2 regions of the Actinomadura sp. genome follow, and region 2 is predicted to be linked to the other one. Evidence: riboswitches for the same ligand, from Rfam matches in the RefSeq annotation. Region 2 holds a riboswitch; the other holds the start of a gene.
What was found. Region 2 has a riboswitch for cyclic di-AMP ahead of ACIWVC_RS04340 (CHAP domain-containing protein). Riboswitches for the same ligand answer to the same signal wherever they lie in the genome.
Positions count from the first base shown of each region.

Region 1: another riboswitch for cyclic di-AMP. It lies ahead of ACIWVC_RS28680 (NlpC/P60 family protein); the one in region 2 lies ahead of ACIWVC_RS04340 (CHAP domain-containing protein).

Region 1 is NZ_JBIQHY010000119.1:11,888-18,102, forward strand. It holds gene ACIWVC_RS28665 (cytochrome P450) at 1-353, opposite strand, end outside; gene ACIWVC_RS28670 (LacI family DNA-binding transcriptional regulator) at 410-1,432, opposite strand; gene ACIWVC_RS28675 (LuxR C-terminal-related transcriptional regulator) at 1,917-2,147, shown strand; gene ACIWVC_RS28680 (NlpC/P60 family protein) at 2,372-3,367, opposite strand; cyclic di-AMP (ydaO/yuaA leader) riboswitch at 3,371-3,551, opposite strand; gene ACIWVC_RS28685 (amino-acid N-acetyltransferase) at 3,844-4,365, shown strand; gene ACIWVC_RS28690 (RDD family protein) at 4,370-5,173, shown strand; gene ACIWVC_RS28695 (RDD family protein) at 5,181-5,834, shown strand.
Region 2 is NZ_JBIQHY010000006.1:93,382-104,407, reverse strand. It holds gene ACIWVC_RS04350 (M48 family metallopeptidase) at 1-585, opposite strand, end outside; gene ACIWVC_RS04345 (hypothetical protein) at 582-1,862, opposite strand; gene ACIWVC_RS04340 (CHAP domain-containing protein) at 1,902-2,750, opposite strand; cyclic di-AMP (ydaO/yuaA leader) riboswitch at 2,762-2,905, opposite strand; cyclic di-AMP (ydaO/yuaA leader) riboswitch at 3,058-3,257, opposite strand; gene ACIWVC_RS04335 (NlpC/P60 family protein) at 3,755-4,720, opposite strand; gene ACIWVC_RS04330 (NYN domain-containing protein) at 4,988-6,250, opposite strand; gene ACIWVC_RS04325 (DEDD exonuclease domain-containing protein) at 6,590-8,395, shown strand; gene ACIWVC_RS04320 (rhomboid family intramembrane serine protease) at 8,400-9,149, shown strand; gene ACIWVC_RS04315 (Lrp/AsnC family transcriptional regulator) at 9,199-9,486, shown strand; gene ACIWVC_RS04310 (hypothetical protein) at 9,529-10,224, opposite strand; gene ACIWVC_RS04305 (FadR/GntR family transcriptional regulator) at 10,235-10,951, opposite strand.

The DNA.
Region 1 (6,215 bases), on a different contig from region 2:
GGCCGCAGCCGCTCGACGAGCCTCGGGGTGAACGCCTTGCTGACCAGCCGCCGGAGCCGGGTGTGGTCGGGCGGGTCCATGGTCAGGAACGACCGGTTCCGGGCGCGGGACTCGCGCCACAGCCCGCCGCCCTCGGGCCGGTGCCCGAACCGGGGGTCGCGCAGCACCCGCTCGCACAGCTCGTGGGAGGTGGTCACGCGGAGGCCGACGTCCGTCCGGTGCAGGCGGCTCCCGGCGCGCGCGAGGCGGCGGTAGTGCGGGTAGGGGTCGGCCCGGAAGGCCGGATCCCCCGGATCGAACCCGAGGACCGCCGCGGCCTCGACCTCGACGACCTGCCCCGTCCTGTCCTCCATGCCCCCAGTCACCCGGAAATCAGACGAGATGTCAACAGGGTGACGGGGACGGGGCGTTAAGCGCTTTCGCGGACGACCAGTTCGGGGCGCTGCACGACCTGGCGGTGCTGGTGGGACTTGCCCTCGGCCATCTCGGCCAGCGCGAGCTCGGCGGCCTCCCAGCCCAGCTCCCGGCGCGGCTGCCGGACCGTGGTCAGCGGGACGGCGGCGCTCGCGGCCAGCTCGATGTCGTCGTAGCCGATGACGGCGATGTCCGCCGGGACGCGGACGCCGAGCCGGGTCAGCTCGTTGATCAGCCCGATGGCCAGCAGGTCGTTGGCGCAGAACACGCCGTCGGGGCGCGGCGACATCGCCATCACCGCGTGGGCGGCGGCCTGCCCCTCGGTGGGGCTCAGGGCGTCCTGGACGAGCGTGGCGGGCTTGCCGAACCCGGCCTCGACGATCGTCCGGGCGGCGCCGTCGCGGCGTTCCACGCAGGGCTGCGGCTCAGGGACGCCGGTCACGAACACGATCCGCGCCCGGCCGATGCCGAGCAGGTGCGCGGCGGCGATCTCGCCGCCCGCGACATGGTCGACGCGGGCCGAGCAGGCGTGCGAGGAGTCGCGGTCGATCAGCACCACGCTCATGCCGGCGGCGCGGAACCGGGAGATGTCCCCCGGGTCCAGCCCGACCGGGATGATCAAGACCCCGGCGGCGCGCTGCTCCTCCAGGAGTTCCAGGGAGCGGCGCTCCTTGGCGGAGGAGTGGTCGCTGGACAGCCAGAGGGCGTCATGGCCGGCCGCGTTCAGCGCCGCCTCGGCGCCGCGCGCGACATCGGACGCGTACGGGTTGGCGAGGTCCTCGACGACGATGCCGAAGGCCCGGCGCGGCTGGTCGCCGAACTCGCCCGCGGTGCGCTCGGGGCCCCGGCGGAGCCGGCGCGCGGACTCGTTCCGCACGAATCCGAGCTCCTCGATCGCCGCGCGCACGCGGTCACGGGTAGCTTCGGCCACGAGGTCTGGCCGGTTTAGGACATTCGAAACGGTCCCAACTGAGACTCCAGCACGCCTCGCGACCTCACGAATACTGGTCTGTGGCAACTCGCTCCTCGTCCCGACCCGGGAGAGTTTCCCCAGGTAGTGGCGTTATGCACGGCATGTGTCCGCTGCTGCGACTACGCAGCGTCACTAAACGGACGCGTAGCGCATTTGGACAACGCTTGACGGGCCGGATCCGGCCGCCTAGCGTTCCGAGCCGAAGCGTAGCTTGAAACGATTCACGATCTTGGTCCGCGGCGAGATCTGGCGAGTTCGACGAGAAGGGACGGGTGCGGATGGCTGGCGATCTCATCCCGTCTCCCTCGGACGACCAACGAGTGAATCGTCACCCGGAGTTCCCCCGAACGACCCCGCAATCGGCCAGGCGGCCACCTCCGGCCAAGCGCGCGAGACAGAAAAGGAACCCGATGATCTAAGTCCGGAAGGCTCCGGACCCGGCAACCCAACGCGTACAGAGGCCCAACCCGTGCCTGTGCAGCGGACGGCTGCATCCCCGCGGTCATCACCACGGACGAGGGAGGACGGAGTGGAAACAGCCACACTCGCACGTCGTGGCACCGACGATTTCGGGCTGAGCGAGGAGGAGATCCGGTTGCTCGCACAGATCGCGAGCGGTGTCACCGCCGATGTGGCGGCGCGCAAGCTGGAGCTGAGCGCACGGACCCTGCGGCGCCGGTTGCGGACGATCTGCGACCGGCTGGAGGTCAACACCCCTATCGAGGCCGTGGTGTGGGCGGCCCGGAGGCAGCTCATCTAGCCGGCTCCACCCCGACGCTCGCCAGGGGACGGGCGAGCGTCACCGAGAGATCCAGGCGGCGAACACGGTCGAATCCCGTCCGACCCCGCAGCGGCGGCGCCGGCGCCCTGGCAGGTAGGTCCCTGCAGGAGGCGTCGCCGCGGACGGTGTTCGAAGCCCACGCCGATGGGTCTCTTCACCATGTGCACGGGTGACCGGGCAAGGCCGTTCCGGGGCAAGGGCCGCTAGGCGACCCGGACGGCGCCGGCGAAGGGACGACCGGCCAGAGGCACGATCTTCACGACGTCACCCGTCTGGGGCGCGTGGATCATCTTGCCGTCACCGACGTACATCCCCATGTGGTGCAGGTCGGAGTAGAAGAACACGAGGTCGCCCGGCTGCAGCTGGCTGCGCGACACGTGGGTTCCCGCGTTCCACTGGCTGCCGGTGTAGTGCGGCAGGTTGATGCCCACCTGCCTGTAGGCCCACATCGTCAGGCCGGAGCAGTCGAAGCTGTTCGGGCCGGCGGCGCCCCAGACGTACGGGCGGCCGAGCTTGGTCATGGCGTACCGCAGCGCCTGCGCGGCCTTGCCGGTGCCGATGACGGGCAGCTTGGCGAGCTGGGTCGGGTCGCGCTTGACGATCGTGCCGCGCACCTTCTCGTAGGCCGCGGTGACCTTCTTGCGCTGCGACTCCAGCTTGGTGCGCAGGTCCTTGACCTGCTTGGCGCGCGCCTCGGCGGACTTGCGGGCGCGCTGGGCGGCCTGCATGGCCTGCATGAGCCCGAGGACCTTGGTGCTGTCCTGCTTGGCGAAGTAGTGGAGGGTGGCGGCCTGGTCGAGGACGGCCTGCGGGTCCTGGGAGGCGACGAAGGAGACCGTGGGATCGGAGCCGCCCTGCATGTAGCTGGTCGCGGCCAGCGCGCCGACCTTCTGGCGGATGGCCTGGAGCGCCTTCTCCTGCCGCTCGGCGTTCTCGGCGGCGACCTTGGCGGCGCGCTGCGACTGCGCCAGCTTCACCTTCAGGCCGTTGTACTGCTCGGTCAGCTGCTCCAGCTGGTCGGCGAGCTTGAACGCCTGGGACCGGAGCTCCTTGGTGGACGGCTTCGGGTCGGCGTGCGCGACGGCGGTGGATTGCGGGGCGATGACGTGCGGTGCGGCCGTCAGGGCGATGAGCGCGCCGGCGACGGTGACCGCGCGGCCGCGAAAACGTGAAAGAGATGCAGGCCGCGATTGCTGCACGAATTCTCCTCTCCTCGTCCGCCTACCGGGTTAGCTGACGGGTTGGGGCCGGAGCAGCCCGTCCGCGAGCATGCGCGGGCAGTGCCGCGGCGTTGCGGATTCACCCCTGACGGCGCCGGTCCGGGGGACGCATCCCCGAACGCTCCGAAAGTGGGTCCCCGGCTCCCCGGGGCGCTGGTTGCGACCCGCGGGACTCGGCGGTGCGGCCTCCGTTCTGCGGGTGGCCGACGTCAGCGATGGACACTAACGGAACGCGCAAGGGATGCCAACCAGAACAGGTGAAATCGCAGGTCGTGCGGCGAGGCGCGTGTTGCGCCGAGCACGTTCAGTAACGGGGAGCTGTGGTGCGCGTCACTTTTCGAACGCCGATAGCCGTGCCTAGTTGTTTCTATCTAGTTCTTCTTGGAAGGCGGCCGCGGCACGTCTGCCTACGCGTGCGTTCGATAAGACCAGGTGTTCGATAATCTCGCCTGTTTGTGGAGGTCGTGATCCGGCGTGCCCGCACCGCCGACGTTCAGGAGATCCGCAGGCTGGTCGATCTGTACGCCGGGTCGGGGCGACGCCTGCTGAAGAAGTCGACGGTGAAGCTGTACGAGGACGTCCAGGAGTTCTGGGTCGCCGAGGAGGTCCGGCAGGGGGAGCCGGGTCGCGTCGTGGGCTGCGGCGCCCTCCACGTGATGTGGGAGGACCTCGCCGAGGTCCGCTCCGTCGCCGTGGACAAGGGGTACGGCGGACGCGGCATCGGGCACCGCATCGTCGCCCGGCTGCTCGACACCGCGCGGGAACTCGGCGTGCGGAGGGTGTTCTGCCTTACCTTCGAGGTGGAGTTCTTCGGCCGCCACGGCTTCCAGCCGATCCTCGGGACTCCGGTGGCGCCAGAGGTGTACGAGGAGCTTCTCCGCTCTTACGACGAAGGCGTCGCGGAGTTCTTGGACCTCGACCGGGTCAAGCCGAATACGTTGGGCAACACCCGGATGTTGCTTCGCCTGGAGGACTGACCCAATGAGCGATTCCCCCAACCGTGGTCGGCGTTACCGAGCGCCGCAGGGGCAGGGTTCCTACGGCCCCCCGCCCCCGTACCAGGGTCCCCAGTGGCAGCAGCCCCGGCAGCCGTCACAACAGCAGTGGCAGCAGCCCTCGCCCCAGCAGCAGTGGCAGGAGCCTCAACAGGGCTGGGGGCAGACCTACGAGGCGTCCTACGGCGAGTACGGCGGCTCCCATGGCGACGAACCGCAGCTCGCCCCGATCCTCCGGCGGGCCGGCGCCCGGCTCCTCGACAACGCCCTCGTCGCGGTCTTCGGTTTCGCGCTCATCCTGCCCGTGACGGTCGCCGCCTTCGGGCTCGGCGACAAGAGCGGCAGCGACCAGGACGAGGGCGGCATCTGGAACTGGCCCATCATCTTCACGCTGTTCTGCGTCATGTCGGTGCTGCCGTTCCTCTACGAGGCCGTCCAGCTCTCCATGTGGGGGCGGACGCTGGGCAAACGCGTCATGGGGCTGGGCATCGTGCAGGCGCGTCCTGTGGGGCGGCCGATGACCACCACGCAGGCCGTGTGGCGGGCGGGGATCGTCCACATCGGCTACCAGATCGGTGTCTTCTTCTTCCTCGTCCTGGCGGTGATGGTGTGGGAGTACGCCGCCTACGGGATGGCACTGGTCTGGGTGGGCGGCCTGATGGCCTACCTGTGGGCGATCTGGGACCAGCCCCTGCACCAGGCCCTGCACGACCGCTTCGCCGACACGCTCGTCATCGACGAGCGCGGCACGTACGACGAGTACACCGAGTACACCGAGTACGCGGAGTAGGGCCGCGATGGCGGCTGACCTCGCCGAACCGGGCCAGCGCCTGCTGGCGCGCGTCGTCGACACGCTCATCGTCGGCGTGCCCGTCGTCCTCGTCGTCCGCGAACTGTTCTCCGGGCATGCGGTGGACGTCGTCGCCCCGCCGGCCGTGGCCGGGTGCATGCTGCTCTACGAAGCGGTCCAGCTGGCCCTCTGGGGCCGGACGCTGGGCAAGCGCTTCGCGGGCATCGAAGTCGTCGCCGCCCTGCCGGCCGTCCAGTCCGGCGGGGCGGACGCGGAGGAGCCGGCGGGCACGGGCGGCGCCGGGATCCTGCCCCTTTCCGTGCCGGGATTCGTGCCGGTGACCGCTCCCGAGGGGCCCGCGCCCGAGGGCGCGCCTGAGCCAGCCCCTGAGGGCGCCGCATCCGAGGAGGGCGCGCCCGCGCGATCGGCCGGGCCTCCGGGCGGCGAGGCGGAGGCCGGTGCTCATCCGGGCGTTCTGCAGTCCGTTCTCCGCGCCGCGGTCTATTCGCTGCCGATCGCCGCGCGCCCGATTCCCGTGGCGGGTCTCCTGGCGAGCGTCTTCTGGGTCGCGAACGCCGGGCTCATGTTCGAGGGGACGCGGCGCCAAGCCGTCCACGACAGGCTCGCGGGGACCGTCGTGGTAAAACGTTCGCGCCCCTGATTCTCCGGCCTTCTGCGGCCCTCTCAGGCGCGTTCAGGCGCGCTTCCGGTAGACGATCCCGTTCCCTCGTCCCGCGATCCATCGCGGGACGAGGGTTTTCGCCTGTCTTCTACATGCTTTCCACTGGGATGGACCGGTCTGTTTCGGACCGTCCGCGTTCGCAAGGCGAATCCCAGCTCGTTCCGGTTACGGCCCTGAATCAAGGCGGGATGTGCCGCCTCCCGGACACCCCCTCCGGATTGAAAGACTCCTCGCGCGCCGTTGCCATGGGGCCGGGGATGCCGCTTGTCGGGCGGTACTGGACTAACTCTGGACGGGACGCGGTCTCACTGCGGAACGGACTTTCGCGCGCCCACGCGCACGGTGCCGGTTCGTGGACCA
Region 2 (11,026 bases):
CAGCTGGTCGACGAGCCACGCGGGCCGGCTCTGCGTGGACAGCCCGTACCGGCGCAGCACCGACTCGCGCCACACGTCGAACGGCAGCCCGGCGACGCGCAGCAGCGCCGTCAGCGCCGCCGCCGCGACCATGACCTTGAGGGGGCGGCGCCGGGTGCGGGCGGTGACCAGGCCGATGAAGCGGGCGCCGAGCGGCGTGAAACCGAGGACGAGGATCACCGCGACGCCGGCCAGGAGCCCCGCGTACGCGGGCGGGTTGACGGCCGAGTCGAACGCCCTGGAGCGGGCGATCTCGGCCGGCGTGAAGTCGAGCGCGGGATCGGCCCGCACGCGGCCGCCGGGCACATGCCCCGGCAGCGGGTTCCACGGGGTGGTCAGCGCGAGGACGGCCGCGACGGCGGCGAACAGCACGGCGGCGGCGACGGCCGCGGCGACGCGGGGCCGCCGCGCCCGCGCGGCACCGGACGCTCCGCCCTCCGCGCTCTCGCCCCGCGCCTCGCCCGCCCGCTCGTCCGCCCGTTCGTCCGCCAGGTCCTTCATGGGGGGACGGCCCCCGGCGTCCTCCGGATCGCTTCGCTCGCTCATCTGAGCAGCTCCTTCTTCACGTAGTCGCGCCAGAGGGCGGTGAAGCGGTCCCGGGTGAGACCGAGCACGTCGCGCAGCGCGGCGGCCTCCGAGACGCGCCCGGCCGTCCGGTAGAGCCGGACGAGCGCCGCCTCACCGTACCGGTCGGCGACCATCCGGCAGGCGAGCCAGGACTCCTGGTACGCCTGGGACAGGCGCGGGGAGCCGCCCGCGAACGCGGCCGCCGCAGGCAGCGCGGCCGGGACCCGCCCCGCGGCGACCTCGCGGCGCAGCTCGCCCGCCGCCGACCGCACGCTGATCTTGACGCGCCGGTACCCGACGTAGTCGGCGAAGCCCTCGATGAGCCACAGCGGGGTCCGCCGGTCGCGGGCGCCGCCCATGGCGACGTGGGTCAGCTCGTGGGTGAGGACGACGTCGCGGCCGAGGCCGTTGAGGCGGCCGAAGGTGCCGGGGGAGACGATGACGCGGTCCTCGCCCCGGCCGGCGCCCGCCGCCGGCACGACGGTCGCGAGCGCGGCGATCTCGTCGAGGCTCTGGCCGGGGCCCGCGAGCGCCGACGCGAGGGCCGTGTCCGCGGGGACGAGGGCGACGACCCGCTGCGCCCACCCGCGGCCGACGACGCTCGTGACGACGGGCACGGCGGCGTCCAGGCGCTCGGCGATGCCTTCGAGGCCGCCCGCGTCGCCTATGACGAGGCCGGCGCGGCCCTTCACCACGCTCAGGGGGCCGCCGTCCCAGATGCAGGCGTCGTCGGTGAGCCCGTGGGACGCTCCGTCCCCGACGACCGTCCAGGAGCCCGAGCGCGGCGCCAGGGCGAGGTAGCGGGTGCGGGCCGCGTAGCCCCTGTCGTAGCCGCGCAGCCTGTAGCGCATCTCCGTGCGGACGACGGCGCCCCTCCCGTCCGCCGCCTGGGTGGCGACGACGCGCTCCTGCCAGCCCTCCAGGGGAAGCCTGCGGAGGTTGTCGAACATGCGGGACTGGACGTCCTGGAACGCCCGGGGCGCACTGCCGACCGTGGCGAGGAAGGCGGCGCGGTCGCCGTCCCGCACGGCTCGCGCGCGGTTGGCGAAGAGGGGGGCGGCGGCCTCGGGCGCGAACGCCCCGGCCGCGCCGGACGGATCGCCGCGGGAGGCGCGGTCCCGCGGCGGCGCGCCGCCGCCCGGCCGGGCGCCGAGGAGGCCGGCGCCGCCCGCCAGCAGCGCGGCGGCGCCGCCCGCGCCGAGGGCGAGGACCCTGCGCCGCGACAGGGAGCCCCCGCGCTCCGGACCGTCCTCCATGGCCGCGATCCTATGCAGCCCGCGCCGCCCGGAGCGCCGTCATGACCGGTAGTCGGGGTATCCGTAGCCGACGACGTCGTCGGCCGAGCGCTTCTTGATCTTGACGGCGTTGCCGGTGTTGCCTTCGACGGCCTCGATGGTGTCGCCGTCGATCTTCTTGACCACGATGCCGACGTGCCGGATGTCCTTGACGGCCTTGCCGCCGCTCCACGCGTAGAAGACGATCGCGCCGGGCCGCGGCTCGGTGCCCCAGCGGCCGTGCTGCCGGAACCAGCGGGCGTGGGCGACCGTCCAGGCGTCGATGCCGATCTGGTCGGTGAAGCCGAGCTGCTCGCCGACCCAGGAGACGAACATGTCGCACCACTGCGCGTCGCTGTAGCCGCTGATGGAGCCGCCGTCGCGGGCGACGGTCTCCTTGGCGCGGGCGGTGCCCATGTACCACTTCTGGAACTTGGTCTCGCCGCCGCCGTCCTCGGTGACGCCCACCTGCGACTTGGCGATCTCGATGGCCTCCTCGGCGGTGGGCCGCGCGTCCCCGGACTTCCCGGGGGCGGCCGCCTTCGGCTTCTTCACCGGCCCGCCCCGCGGGCGCTGGCCGTCCGGGCTCTTCCCGGGCTTCCCGGGGGCCTTCTCCGCCGTCCGGGCCGATCTGTCCTTGGACGCGCCCTTGGACGAGCCGCCGGCGGCCTTCTTCGCCGTGGTGACGCCGGCCGCCGCGGCGGCCGCCGGCGCGGAGGCGAACGGCAGGACGGACGCCTGCGCGGTGGCCGCGGCGGTGCCGAGCACGGCGGCGCCGACGAGCACGCCGCCGGTCGTCCGCCAGGTGACGGACAGGGTGGAGGGCTTGCGGTGCTTGCCCGCTGTCTTCTTGCGATGTGCGCCTGGCACGGGGGGACATCTCCTCGACTTCCATGCCGCCTACCGGGTTAGCTGACGGGTTCGGGCGTGGAAGCCGCCCTACGGCCGCCCATGGCGGGCATGCCGATTCACCCCGAAAAAGGACACGATGGGTCCCCGGCTCCGCGTCCGGGCGCGCGTGTGCGCGCGGCGGACCGCGGACTCGGCGGTGGCGTGCCGGAGGGCACGCCGGTTCGGATGGGGGCTCCGCGGGACGGGGGCGTCCGCGGAGTGCAGTGTGCTCGGGCGTGGCCGCGCGTCGGGCGGCCACGCCCAGGCAACGCTGCGGAACTCACTCCTTCGTTCTTCCAGACGCCTACCGGGTTAGCTGACGGGTTCGGGCGTGGAAGTGGCCCTACGGCGGGCTCTACCGGAACGGGGCCGGGAGAGACGCACCGATTCACCCCGGGTGCCGGAATGCCCGTCCGGGAGGTCTCCCGGACTCCGGCGGTGTGGGTCCCCGGTTCCGCGTTGACGCGGACTCGGCGCTGCCGCTGCGTTCCTGGGGGCGAGATGGGGCCCGGCGCGGGACCTGTCTCCCGCGTGCGAACGAGCGGCTCCTGATGTTGTGCGCGGACGCCGGCCGTTGCCGGGGCGTCCTGGGGGCCTGACCCGCGAGGACCGCCGTGGCTGCGCTCTCAGCGCCATGCACGCCGTGAGCGTGCGCACGGTGGCCGGGCCGGCCGCGGTCCGGGGGCGGACCGCCGCGGCACCGTCCGGTGCCGCTGGACGGCACGTGGATCGTGTCGCCCGGGGAGGGAGGACGGCGCGTGGCTCGCGCCGCCGGTACGCGGCGGCTGGATGCGCCGCGTGGGACCGAGGCGCCTGGTGGGCGCCGCGGGGCCACGGCGTCTGGAGGGCGCCGGGGTGGTGACAAGGTACCAAAGCCCCAACAGAAGGCAAACCCCCCCAAAATCAACAACGGACCAGGTCAGACCTGGTCCGTCGTCGGGGAGAGCTCCGTCACACCCGCGAGGGGCGTGCGGGGCGGGGCGTCAGGGGCGCCCGGCGCCGTAGTAGTTGCTCAGGTAGTAGCCCGAGGTGATGCTGACCACCTCGACGGTCTTGCCGGTGCGCGGGGCGTGGATCATCTTGCCGCCGCCCACGTACATGCCGACGTGGCCGAGGCCGCTGAAGAAGACCAGGTCGCCGGGCTGCAGGTCGCTCTTCGCCACCCGCTTGGTCGCGGCGTACTGCGAGTTGGTCGTGCGGGTGATGTTGACCCCCGCGGCCGCCCACGCCTTCATCGTGAGGCCGGAGCAGTCGTAGGAGTTCGGGCCCTCGGCGCCGTACTGGTACGGCTTGCCGAGCTGCGCGTAGGCGAAGTCGAGCGCCTTGCGGGCCGGGCCGCTGGCCGGGCCGTTGTAGGTGCCGCCGGTGCCGCCCGAGGACCCGCCGGAGGAGGTGCCGCCGCCGAGGCTGCGCAGCAGCTTCTTCTGCTTGGCGACCTCCTTGTCGAGCTTGTTCTTCTTCGCCTGCAGCTCCTTGGTCTTGGCCTTGACCTCGTCGAGGGCGGTCTTGGCCTGCGACTCCTCGCGGCGGAGCCGCTGGGCGGTCGCGAGGAACTGGGTGAGCTGGGAGCTGCGCTCGTGCGACAGGTGGGAGAACACGGCCGCCTGGTCGAGGATCGCCTGCGGGTCCTTGCTGCCGACGAAGCCCGTCACGTCCGCGGAGTCGCCGTTCTTGTAGGCGGCGGCCGCCATCTGGGCGATCTTGGAGCGCTGCTCCTCGAAGGCCGCCTGCTCCCGCTTGGCCGCGTCCGCCGCGTTGTCGAACTTCTTCTTGGCGACCTTGAGCTTCTCCCGGAGCTGGTTGTACTGCTCGACCAACTGGTCCGTCTGCTCGGCGAGCTTGGTGAGCTTCTTCTGGACCTGCGCCCTGGTCGGCTTGGGGTCGGCGTGCGCCGCCATCGGGGGAGACGCGAGGGAGGCCGTCAGGGTGAGGCAGGCGACGGCCGCCATGCGGCGCGAAGCGCCTCTTCTCGCCGAGCCGCCTCTCCGGTCACGCCCCTTCGCTGGTGCCCCGATGAGATCTTTGGCCACGGTCGGTTTCGCCCCTCTCGTCCACGACGTCAGCGGACGACATTAGCGACGGGCAACACCCGTCACAACCGGTTCGTCACTCTTTAATTGACATCGACGATCATTGTCTCGTTTTCGTGACGAAATGATCACGGAGTGCGACCCGTCCCTTATCGCAGCCTTATGGCTTCCTTATGCCGGTGCGGCCTAGGACCGGCCCAGCCGGCGCAGCAGGAGCGTGGACGGGCAGGGCCGGGCGTCGGCGCGGCGGGCCGCGTCGGCGACCTCGCGGTCCGAGGACACCACGACCACGGGGCGGCCCGGCGGCTCGGCCCGCACCAGCTCGGCGATCAGCTCGTCCGCCGTCTGCCCCGGGGCGCTGAACTTCACCCGCACGCCGCGCGGCGCCGCGATCGCCACCGGCGCGTCCAGCTCGGCGCCGTCGAACACGCACGTCACCTCCGCGCGGGTCTGCGCCGCGAGCCCGCCGAGCCCGGACACCAGCCGGTTGCGCTGGTCCGCCAGCGGCAGCTCGCCGTACCCGGTCTTCGTGACGTTGTAGCCGTCCACCACCAGGTGCACCTGCGGCAGGGTCAGCAGCCGGTCGAGCAGCTGCGGGTCGCCGTCGGACAGCGCCCGGCCGGGCAGCGCCCGGTGCGCCTGCCCGCCGACCAGGTCGGCGGGGCGCCCGATCGTGGACGGCAGCGCCAGCTCGCGGCGGACGCCCTGCGCCGCGTCCACGAGCGTGTCGAGCAGCATCCGCAGCCGCACGTCGTCGACGTTGCGGCCCTCGCGCGCGGCCCGCTTGGCGGCCTCCGCGGCGGCCTCCGCCCGCGCGGCGCGGGCCCGCAGCCTCCGCAGCTCCTTCTCGGACGCGGCGGTCGACTCGCGCGCGGCGGCCAGCTCCCGCTCGCTCTCGGCCGCGAGCGCGTCCGCGCGCTCCTCCGCCGCCCGGAACCGGGTGCGGGCCTCGTGCAGCTTGCGGCGCAGCTCGGCCACCTCGGCCTTGGTCTCGCGCAGCTCGGCGCGCACCTTGTCCAGCTCGGCGGAGCGCGCCGCACGCGCGGTGGCCAGCTCCTCCCGCAGCGCGGCGACGCGCCGCTCGGCGGCCTCCTCCTCCGACGCGGTCGCGGAGCGTTCCAGCTCGGCGCGCGCGGACTCGACGAGCCCCGTCCAGCCCGGGGGCCGCAGCAGGTAGGCCAGCACCGCGACGCGCACCGGGTCGGCGGCGGGCGGCACGCTGCCGCCCTCGACGGCCTCCACCAGGTCGGCCTGCGCCTCGCGCAGCGGCTCGGCGACCCGCGCCCGGAAGCCGGGGTCCTTCTCCAGCACCGCCGCGATGTGCTGCCCGGCGAGCTTGGCGCGCTTGCGCCGCTCGAAGCGCGCGAACCGGCGCAGCGGCGCGGGGACCTCGTCGGGGGCCAGCGCCCCGATCAGCTCGGCGGCCGCCTCCACCACGGACTGCCGCACCGGCTCGGGGAGGGGCCGGTTCAGCCGCTCCTCCCGAGGGGGCTCAGGGGCCGCCCCCGCGGGACGGGGGGCCTGCCCGCCGGACTCCGCGCAGCCGGGGGTCGCTTCGGGGCCGCTGTCGATGATCCCGCTCCTTCCGGGCTACGCCGCCGGTGGGCTGTGTCTTCCCTGCCGCCCCTCGTCCTAATCGGCGAGCGACCAGGGCGGACGTGCGCCGGGCGGATCGCGCCGGGCTCCCCCGGACCGGCCCCGCGGCCCCCCGGCGCGCCGGGACGCGCGGGCGCCCCCCAACCCTAGCGGCCCGGGCTTCTGTCGGTGGCGTCCTCTACGGTCGCGCACATGACGGCTGCGCACGGTGTCCGGGGGCCTGGGATACAGGGGACGCTGGACGACCTCGGCACTCCGCTCTCCGAGGTCACCTTCGTGGTGGTCGACCTGGAGACGACGGGCGGCTCGGCCGCCGACTCGGCCATCACCGAGATCGGCGCGGTGAAGGTGCGCGGGGGAGAGGAGCTCGGCGAGCTGGCCACGCTGGTCGACCCCGGCGGGCCGGTACCGCCGTTCATCACGGCGCTCACCGGCATCACCACCGCGATGGTGACGGCCGCGCCGCGCATCGAGTCGGTGCTGCCCGCCTTCCTGGAGTTCGCGCGCGGCTGCGTGCTCGTCGCGCACAACGCCCCGTTCGACATCGGCTTCCTCAAGAGCGCCTGCGCCGCGAACGGCTACGCCTGGCCCGCGTTCCCCGTGGTCGACACCGTCGACCTGGCGCGCCGCGTCCTGTCCCGGGACGAGGTGCCCAACTGCAAGCTCGGCACCCTGGCCCGCTTCTTCCGCACGTCCAACGAGCCGACGCACCGCGCCCTCGCCGACGCCCGCGCCACCGTGGAGGTCCTGCACGGCCTCATCGAGCGGCTCGGCTCGTTCGGCGTCACCTCGCTGGAGGAGATGCGGAGCTTCGCCAAGGCGCCCACCCCCGAGCAGCGCCGCAAGCGCCACCTCGCCGACGACGTGCCGAGCACCCCCGGCGTCTACCTCTTCGAGGACCACGCCGGCGAGGTCCTCTACGTCGGCAAGAGCGGCGACCTGCGCTCGCGCGTGCGCAGCTACTTCACCGGCTCGGAGACGCGCTGGCGGGTCCGCGAGATGGTCGGGCTCGCCGAGAACGTCCGCACGATCGTGTGCGCCACCGGCCTGGAGGCCGAGGTCCGCGAGCTGCGGCTGATCGCCGAGCACAAGCCGCGCTACAACCGCCGCTCGAAGTTCCCCGAGCGGGCCATCTGGCTGAAGCTGACCGTGGAGCCGTTCCCGCGGCTGTCGATCGTCCGGGAATGCCGCGCCGACGGCGCCCGCTACCTCGGGCCGATCCCGTCCCGGCGGCAGGCCGAGGAGGCGCGCGCGGCGCTGCACGAGGCCGTCCCGCTGCGCCAGTGCACCCAGCGGCTGACGCTCCGGCTCATCGAGCGCGGCAAGGCCCGCGCGTGCGCGCTCGCCGAGATCGGGCGCTGCGGCGCGCCCTGCGACGGCCGCGAGTCCGCCGACGCCTACGCCGTGCACGCCGAGACCGCGCGCTCGGTCATGGAGGGCGACGTGCGGCCCGTGGTGGCCGCCGCGCGGGTGCGCATCGACCGGCTCGCGGCGGAGCTGCGCTACGAGGAGGCCGCCGCCCAGCGCGACCGGCTCGCCGCGTTCGTCCGCGCCGCGGCGCGCGGGCAGCGGCTCGCCGCGCTGGCCCGGCTCCCGCAGCTGGTCGCGGCGCGGCCCGCGTTCGACGGCGGCTGGGAGCTGTCGGTCGTGCGGTACGGGCGGCTCGCCGCCGCCGGGACCGTCCCGCCGCACGCCCAGCCCCGCCCGTACGTGGACGCGCTCATCGCCACCGCCGAGACGGTGTTCCCTCCGTCCGGCGAGGCGCCCGGCGGCGTCGCGCTCGGCGAGCCCCCGTCCGCGGGCGCCACCGCCGAGGAGATGGAGTGCGTGCTGCGCTGGCTCGACCTGCCCGGCGTCCGGCTCGTCGAGGTCGACGGCGCGTGGACGTGCCCGGCGCACGGCGCCGAGGGGCTGCGCGAGTGGATCGACCGCGCCTACGACCGGGCGTACGAGCCGCCCGAGCCGTCCCGGACGAGGGCCGGGCGCCCACTAAGGTGACCCTGTGGCACTGCCCCTCTACGACAGCCAGCCGGCGCGCCGCGTCCCGTGGGTGACGTACCTGCTGGTCGCGGCCAACGTGGTGGTCTTCCTGCTCACCCCCATGTCGAACTTCGCCGCCTGGTACGGCGAGGACGCGGTCCGCCAGTGCAAGGCGGCGCACTTCACCTACGAGTACGGCGCGGTGCCCAAGGAGCTGACCACCGGCGACCAGCAGCCGCTGCCGACCGAGATCGTGCACGAGTGCGGGCCGGCCGGGTTCCGCAAGGCGCCCTGGACGTCGGCGTTCACCTCGATGTTCCTGCACTCGGGCGCGCTGCACCTGCTGGGCAACCTGGTCGCGCTGTTCGTCGTCGGCATGGGCGTCGAGGACCGGCTCGGCCGGTGGCGCTACCTCCTCGCCTACCTGGCGTTCGGGCTCGTCGCCGTCTACGGGTTCGCGTGGACGTCGCCCGACTCGACCGTCCCGCTGATCGGCGCGTCCGGGGCCATCGCCGGGGTGATGGGCGCCTACGTGATCCTCAACCCGCGCGGCCGCATCGTCAGCTGGGTGCCGCCGGTCATCGTGGTCCGGCTGCCGGTGTGGGTGGTGCTGGGGTACTGGTTCGTCCTGCAGTGGCTGTCGCTCGGCGACGAGAAGAGCAACGTCGCCTACACCGCGCACATCTACGGCTTCGTGGCGGGGGTGGCGTTCGCCCTCCTCGCCCGCCGCGCCGGCCCGGCCGGGCGGCTGGCCGCCCTGAGCCGCGGCTGATCCGGGCCCGCCGATAGGGTCGTGGCAGCCGACTGTACGGGAGGGTGAAGTGGTCACTGCGATCGTGTTCGTCAAGGCCGACGTCGCGCGCATCCACGAGGTGGCCGAGACGATCGCCGCGCTGGACGGCGTCAGCGAGGTCTACTCCATCACCGGCGGCCACGACCTCATGGCGATGGTCCGGGTGCGCCGGCACGAGGAGCTGAACGACGTCATCCCGGGCCGGCTCAACAAGGTCGACGGCGTCGTCGGCACCGAGACCCACATCGCCTTCCGCACCTACTCCCAGCACGACCTGGAGCAGGCGTTCGCGCTGGGCCTCCCCGACGCCGACTGAGGCCCCGCCCGCGGTGACGGGGGGCTCGGTGACGGGGGGCTCTCAGCCCGCGGTGACGAGGGACAGGGACAGGTCGCCGCACCGGTGCGCCGAGTGGGCGGGGTTCGCGCGGTAGGCGGCCCCCGGCGGCCAGCTCGCGGTGTTGGACGCCATGACCCGGCCGGGGGCGTTGACGACGAACGCGGGCGCCGGGATCTCGCGCAGCGCGGGGACGATCTCGTTCTCGAACGTCCGGGCGAAGACGTCCGCCGCGGCGACGCCCGCGAAGGCCCCGGCGACGTGCACGGGCACCGACAGCGTCAGGACGTACTCGTCGCTGCACAGGTAGTCGACGTAGGGGCCGCAGACGGTCCGCTCCGCGCCGCTCTCCGGCCCGGTGAACCACTCCCAGCGCGTGTAGTCGTAGAGGGCGCTGCGCTCGGGGTCCAGGTCGCGCAGCAGCTGGGACGGGCGGCCGCCGGGGCCGGTCTGCCACCACTCCATGTACCAGGCGGCGTCGGCGAGCAGCTGCGGCGCGGCGATGAACCCGAGGCCGCAGATCAGCGGGCCGAGCCGGGCGAGCAGCAGCGGGCGCAGCGCGGCCAGGTCGGCGCGGACGGGGGCGCGGCCGGCGCGTCCGGCGTCCGCCAGGCACCGGGCGGTCGCGTCGCGGACCCGGTCGACGGCCGCGAACACGCCGTCCAGGGTCGCGCGGACGTGGGCCGCCGCCGCGCCGACGGCCGGTGGCTCGGCGGGCATGGGACCCCTCTCAGAGTGCGAGCCGTCGTTCAATGAGACGTTCTACCGCATTCAAGACGTGACTTTCAGCTACATCGCGGGCGCGGGCATCGTCCGCGGCCTCGATGGCGTCGACGATCCCGGCGTGCTCGGCGTCGACCCGGCCGCGCCGGTCCGGCAGGTCGTGCACGGCCCACACCAGCGGCCCGATCTCGGCCTGCAGCCGGATCTCCTCGCGGGTGAGCCGGCCCGACTGGGACGCGGCGGCGACCTCCAGGTGCAGCCGGCCGTCCAGCCGGCACATCCCCGCGCCGGCCTCGGTGGCCGCCATCTCCGCGAGCGAGCGGCGCAGCCGCCGGACGTCGCCGGGCAGCGAGCGCAGCGCGGCCAGGCGGGCGGCGGCGCCGGCGATGGCGGCGTAGTGGTCGCCGAGATCGCGGAGCTCTTCCGCGCTGAGCGAACCGAGCCGCTCGTCGAGGTCGAACGGCCTGGCCGGCGCCCGGACGAAGCTCCCGCCGCCGCGCCCGCGCCGGGTCTCGATGAGCCCTTGCTGACGCAAGGCCATCAGCGCTTCGCGTAGTGTGACGGTCGAGACCCCGAGATGCGCGGCGAGGTCGGTCTCGCTCGGCAGCTGCTCGCCGTCGCCGAGGAGGCCGAGCGCGATCGCGTCGGTGAGCCGCCGCACGACCGCGTGCACCCGCGCGGTGTTGTCGACGGGAGCGAACACGACCAGGTGCGCGCTGTTCATGGCCCCCCTCCCGGTGTCGCACACAGTGATACCGGAACATCACTTGAACTGAAACCTATGAATCCATATGTTTTC